2 regions of the Brevibacillus sp. AG genome follow, and region 1 is predicted to be linked to the other one. Evidence: a T-box and tRNA genes for the amino acid it is inferred to sense, from the RefSeq annotation. Region 1 holds a T-box; the other holds one or more tRNA genes.
The links. The T-box of region 1 lies ahead of ileS (isoleucine--tRNA ligase). A T-box ahead of a tRNA ligase gene usually reads a tRNA of that ligase, here a tRNA-Ile.
Positions count from the first base shown of each region.

Region 2: it encodes a tRNA-Ile, which carries the amino acid that the T-box ahead of ileS (isoleucine--tRNA ligase) is inferred to sense. The anticodon was not compared.

Region 1 covers NZ_JAQMYO010000017.1:79,428-82,849, forward strand. Annotated here, with positions in the region: gene ileS (isoleucine--tRNA ligase) at 1-2,003, opposite strand, end outside; T-box leader at 2,073-2,331, opposite strand; gene POF51_RS29385 (MFS transporter) at 2,387-3,422, opposite strand, start outside.
Region 2 covers NZ_JAQMYO010000002.1:86,076-89,497, reverse strand. Annotated here, with positions in the region: gene POF51_RS05625 (hypothetical protein) at 40-906, opposite strand; tRNA gene POF51_RS05620 (tRNA-Val) at 1,280-1,355, opposite strand; tRNA gene POF51_RS05615 (tRNA-Ile) at 1,381-1,457, opposite strand; gene POF51_RS05610 (phosphatidylglycerophosphatase A family protein) at 1,876-2,469, opposite strand; gene POF51_RS05605 (alpha/beta hydrolase) at 2,650-3,354, shown strand; gene POF51_RS05600 (hypothetical protein) at 3,357-3,422, opposite strand, start outside.

The sequences.
Region 1 (3,422 bases):
GCTTGCGGCAGATGCTCTTCTGGTTTGAACGAATCGATCAAGGCGTATAACGAATAAAAAGCATGCGTGTTATGGATCGTATCGATCACTTTGTACTTCGCCTCGGCGACAATCCGCTTGGAGAACCGCTTGCTGCTCCACGGCGCACTGTCAGACAAAAGCGCCCAGCGGAACGCATCTGCTCCGAATTCTTCGATAACCTCCCACGGATCGATTCCGTTTCCTTTACTTTTGGACATCTTCTGGCCGTGTTCATCCAAAACGTGGCCGGTAGAGATGACCGCCTTGTAAGGCGCTTTTCCGTTATACAGAGTAGAAACTGCCAACAAGCTGAAGAACCAGCCCCGCGTCTGATCGATTCCTTCCGAAATGATGTCGGCAGGGTATTGCTCCTGAAATACCTTTTCGTCGCCGAATGGATGATGGTACTGAGCAAACGGCATCGAACCACTGTCAAACCACACATCAATGACCTCAGGAGTTCGCTCCATCGTACCGCCGCAGGAGCAGCGAAGCTTCACCTCATCCACAAACGGCTTGTGCAGCTCCAGATTCTCTTCGAGTGGTGCCACAGATTTCTCACGCAACTCTTTTACACTGCCTGGTGCATATTCGCAGCCACAATCCTGACAAAGCCATAGATTGAGCGGCGTCCCCCAATACCGATTGCGGCTGATATTCCAGTCTACAAGCTCTTCGAGGAATTTCCCAAAGCGCCCTTCGCGCAAGTGGCCCGGATACCACTCGATCTTGCTATTGTTTTCGATCAGCTGATCCTTAATCGCTGTCGTTTTGATGAACCAGCTCTCCATCGCGTAGTAGAGCAGCGGTGATTTGCAGCGCCAGCAAAACGGATAGCTATGCTCGTAGCGCTCCTTGGAAAACAGCAGACCGCGATGCGACAAGTCTTTTACGATATCGACGTCGCAGTCCTTAACGAAGCGACCCGCGAAATCCGAGATTTGATCGGTATAGCGGCCAGCCAAATTCACGACGTTCACGAAATCAAGTTCATGCTGACGGGTCGTGCGATAATCATCCTCCCCGTGCGCTGGTGCAGTATGCACGATCCCAGTTCCGCTCGTATCACTGACATAGTCCGCATCGACGACAATATGCCCATGGTTTACCTTGAGATAGCCAAAAGGCGGCTCATACTGGGTCCCTACGAATTCTGCACCTTTGTGCGTGGACAAAACCTCGTAGCCTTCCTTGAACACTTTCTCCGCAAGATTTTTTGCTACGACGTACACTTCATCCTTGTGCTTGACCCGCACGTAATCGAGCTCTTTGTTAACAGCCAAAGCCACGTTTGCTGGAAGTGTCCATGGTGTCGTCGTCCACGCGAGAAAGATGTCATCGCTTGTCTTGCTTTTGAATTTGACCGTCGCACTCAAGTCCTTCACGTCTTCATAGCCTTGCGCCACTTCATGGGAGCTGAGCGTCGTCTGGCAATCCGGGCAATACGGACTGACACGATGTCCTTTGTACAGCAGTTCTTTTTTATGAATTTCTGAAAGGATGTGCCAGACGCTTTCGATGTAGTCGTTGGTCAACGTCACATATGGATGCTCCATATCTGTCCAATAAGCGATCCCTTCCGTCAACTCGCGCCATTGTTTTTCGTACTCGAATACGCTATTTTTGCACTCCTCGATGAACTTGGCCACTCCGTAGTTTTCGATCTCCTGCTTGCCGGAAATGCCGAGTCGCTTCTCCACCCCGAGCTCTACCGGAAGACCGTGTGTATCCCAGCCTGCTTTGCGGACGACGCGGTAGCCAGACATCGTTTTGTAGCGTCCGATAAAATCCTTGATGACCCGTCCGAGCACATGACCGATATGCGGCTGTCCGTTAGCGGTTGGAGGCCCTTCATAAAAAACGAAATTAGGCTTACCTAGCCGATTGTCCATCGACTTGCGGAATGTATCGTCTTTCCTCCACTGATCCAGAACACGTAACTCTCGTGTCCTTGCTTTTTCTTTTACGTCTACTTTCCTCATCATGTACACTCCTTCTTCTGTAGTTTGCGTAGAAGTGTAGGTTCATAGAACGCAAAAAAATCCCGCCCCCTAAGGGACGAGATTTGATCTCGCGATACCACCCTTGTTCCGAAAAGCTCATGTAATCATGATTTTCCGGCACCTCTACTACGTACCATCATACGCGTCCCTTGTAACGGTGGGATTCCGGGTCAGCTTACTCCAAATGCTTCAGCTTTCCTTCTCGGAGAGGATTTTCGGCTAAGTCTTGAACGTTGGCTTTCAGCGCTAGGGCCAACTCTCTGGGGAACAAGGGGATTAGCTTACTCTTTCTCGTCAATGAATTTGTTGGTGTTTTGTTTATTACCTTACTTTTTACACTGGTTTCAAAAAAATGTCAAGGGTTAGGCCACGACGCGCTTCACGCTGCGACGGCTTTCCACCTGCGACAAGAACAAGCTGAGAATCAGGATAATCGCGCCGAACAAATACGGTGCGTTCAAATGAACCCCGTACAGCGTACCTGCCACTGCTGGGCCGAAAATATTCCCCAGACTCATATAAGCATTGTTCATCCCTGCTACGAAGCCCTGTTCATCCCCTGCTCGCTTGGAAATCAGCGTGTTGATTGCCGGACGCATAATCGACGTCAGGGTAAAGAAGATAACTGTCATAATTAGCATATACCAGAAGTTACCGGACAACAGCATCAGCACCATCGATACAGCAGACAAGAAGAACGTCACGTTAATGAGCTTCTTCTCGCCAAAACGAGTAATGAGCTTGCCGATTAGCGCTCCCTGCACAATCGTACCAGCAAGTGCTCCCACTGTGATAATGATGGAAATATCACGCGGAGTATAAGCGAACTTCGCATCGACGAACAGCGGGAAGATAACTTCGAAGTTCGCCAAGCCAAATGTCATCGTAAAGATCAGCACCAGCATGATGAAGTACGACGATTGAAACGATTTGCCGAGTTGTACGAAGATGTTTTCCTGCTTCTCTTTGCCTTTTCGTGCCGCGAACTGCTTTTCCTTCGGAAGTGATTCTGACAAGAAAAAGATGGAACCAAGTGTGGCTACCGCACCAACTGCCGCAGAAATGTAGAACGGCATACGCAAGCCAAGCTCCGCCAAAAACCCGCCAATACCAGGTCCGATAACAAATCCGAGCGACATGGCAGCTCCGAGCATCCCCAGTCCTTTTCCACGTTTATCCTCTGTCGTGATGTCTGCTACATACGCCAGCATGGACGGAATCATCGCTGCTGCCCCGATTCCGCCGATCAGACGAGAAAGGTAGAGCACCCAAGTCTGTTCAGCTAAGGCAAAGACCAGATTGGAGATCGTAAACAGGACGAGTCCCGATACAATCATGATTTTTCGACCGTACTTATCTGACCATTCCCCCGCAATCGGAGAAAACAGAAATTGGGTC
Region 2 (3,422 bases), on a different contig from region 1:
AATTCAAGAAAATGACTGAGGGATAGTCTTCTTTTGCCTTTATTCTTTTTCTTCTACCTTTTCAATAACCCAATCGCCTTCGCCATCATTTTCACGATTTGAAGATATCTTGTTGTTTTTATTGTTTTTGGAGCTGTCTTCTTTACCAAAATAAGCAACTACTTTTTCACCCTTACCGCGCTGGAGCAATAAGAGTGCCTTTTTTTCATTCTCATGTACCAATATCAAAGGAACACTATCTCCACCCTTTTTGGGGAATTCTACTGATTGGATAAATAATGAGGTAACATCTCTAGAGGTTAAAGAACCTGGAGGTTGCTCTTTTAGTGATTCATATTGAGAACTATCACAAACAATCCACTCATCCTTATTTAAATTGTGTGCTTCCATGATGTCATCCCAAGTATTTTCTAACTGCTCTTGATATTCTGCTGAACGTAAATGTTGAATGTCACCCTTTTTGGAGCTTGATTCTTCAGCACGCTCTGGCGCAATTGCTTCCTGACCCTTTTTAAGTTTATCCTCACTGAACTCCTTGACATGATCTCCATTGTTATCTTCTATTCGATGTACAGCATTTACCTCCCAATTACTACTCTTTTTCTTATTTGGATGGTCTTCTGTGATTGATACCCTAAAACCATTTCTTGAGTTGGATGCCTTATCTAAATATTCACCATCTCGGAATACTTCGTAATAAACCTTTACAGATTTAACATCTCCTTCACCTCTTGTAAATCCATACACATCTGTAACCGTATCAAGTGGATCACCATCGTAAACATCTATACCGTAAGCATCGAACCAAACATCTTCTGAATACGCACTTGCAAAATTAGAAAGCCCAATAACCCCAAGGAGGGTCGTAGTTGCTAAAGATGCAGCTACAATTTTTTTGACCTTCATTCTTGCCATTCCTTTCCGTTGTAAATTCTTATATTTGTTATGACGCATAAGTTGTTTTTACGTTTCAGTGGTATTTTTTTCACTTCACAATAATTGTCCCTCTTATAATTACCTAAAATTTACCATACAAATATAACGTAGCACATATTTATATCTTTGTATATATTTACCATATACACTTCTGAATGTCAGTTAATTCCACTAATTAAGCATCATGATCGGGTACTGGTCTTCATGATTTTCTACATTGTTTTTTGACTTCTTTTGACTCGATTCACTATTCATCGTAGAATATGGAGGGTAGTGACTGTGGCTAATCAAAAGCATAAAATAAAAAACCCTTGATTCCTCAAGGGTTCTAACGTTCATACTATGGTGATCCGGACTGGGTTCGAACCAGCGACCCCCACCCTGTCAAGATGGTGCTCTCCCAACTGAGCTACCGGATCATGGGATATGTGTGTGATCGTTTAATGGTGGGCCCTGTAGGACTCGAACCTACGACCAATCGGTTATGAGCCGACCGCTCTGACCAACTGAGCTAAGGGCCCGAATCGTATCGGACGTCGATCACATTTATTACTATACAGCATCGTAAAATGGATTTCAAGAGGAAATGAATAATTTCTTGTAAAAATTTTCACTCGTACCAAAAGAACACTAAGAAACCCAGTGATATCAGTCTTGCTTTTACCATGTAAAAAGCCTAGTCATCTCGTTTCAGCTATATGTGCTTACCCAAGACCCAACAAAAAAGCCATTCCCCACCGCTGCGACCCACATCCCCCCTACTAAACATGGGGATTACCTACTTGATGGCATCACATCAAACATGACGCCATCAAGCATATGAGCTACACCGGTAAAGAATTGGCTTCTGCCAGTCTAAAGGCGATCCAATAAAGGGTACAACAACAAACAAGATAATTAGGTAATGATCGAGACAAACTTCCTCATCGCAACCCTAACCTACCCCGCCTGCTCCGTCCCTTTCCCTTTCTCCTCGACACGCAGCTCGGCTTCCTGTTGCTTCAACGCCTCACTTCGTGTCAACTCTGCCTCCTGCTCATCTCTCATCCGATGGGCCATCCGGCTAGATGCATTGGCTGCCACGCTCGCCACGAGGTCGTCCAAAAATGTGTGAACACGTCCCTCTCCCGACTTGGTATCCAGCCTTTTAATCACCCCGACCTTGTGCTTATCCAAATGGCCAAAGGTGGTCACCGCGATACTTCCATATCCAAATACGGAGCCTAGCGCCAATGTTTCGTCGCATCCGAACAGTCCTTCATCTGACGCGATGATAGATTGGAGCGGCTCGGACAAGAGGCCCTTCTCTGCTAACGTATCCAACTCAACGCCAACCAGGATGGCGTGCTGCATTTCCCTTTTTTCCAAGACCGCTTTCACGCTCTCTATGCACTGCGCCATCGTGAGATCTGGATGGTAAGGCGATTGCATGAGATAGACGATCTCTGCGATATCATCCATCGTCACTCCGCGTTCTGCCAAACGTGCGAGAGCAGCGTTTCTGACTTCGATGCTGTGTACTTGCTTCTTCATATAAGAGACAACCCCTTCCACAAATCGAGTGAAGTCGTTTCCTACCATAGTATCACACGCTGACCAAATTGCGACAATCTTTCGCCCACAGCCTGACTGACCCTGCACCCAAACTGTTGGGCATGCCCGCTCACTCCTGTATAATAATGAACAGAAGATCCCAATAAGGAGGACACCGCAGTGGCCCTTGAGGAAATCATCTTGGAAAGCCGGCATTTGGGGACGCCGGAAAAGCTGATTATCTACACACCCCAACGCTACTCGCCGCTCTACTCATATCCAGTCCTTTATGTGCAGGACGGAGAAGATTACTTGGCAATGGGCAGGATGGCTTCTTTACTAGATCAATTGAATCGGGACAAAGAATTGCCTGATATCATCGCTGTCTTTCTCCCGGTCGAGAAAAGCAAACGGAACGACCGCTATCATCCGGATGGCAAGGAGCATATGGCCTACCGTCGCTTCCTCGCCGATGAAGTCGTGAGCTATGTCGATACGCATTACTCCACACATCCTTTGGGGAACGCACGAACACTTCTTGGCGAATCTTTGGGCGGGGTTGTCTCTCTGTTCACTGCTCTTCACTATCCACATACGTTTGGACAAGTTGCCTGCCAGTCGATTGCCATGGACGCAAAGTTAAATCGTCTGATAGCTGACGCTGAATTTTCCGTGCCGCAGACCATTTATTTGGAGATCGGGACGGAGGAAACGGCAGTAAGCACAGGCCGCGGTACATTGAATCTTCTAGCGGCCAATGAAGAACTGCGCGAGATTTTGGGCACGAAAAAAGCCACCCTCGTTTATGAAACGTTTGAGGGTGACCATACGTGGGGCCACTGGCAGCGCAATCTGCCGCGTATGCTTAAGACGCTTTACGGGTAAACTTACCGTGGCTGTTCTTCTTGTGGACCTTCATCCTTGATAGTCGATACGAGTGCTTCTTCGAATTC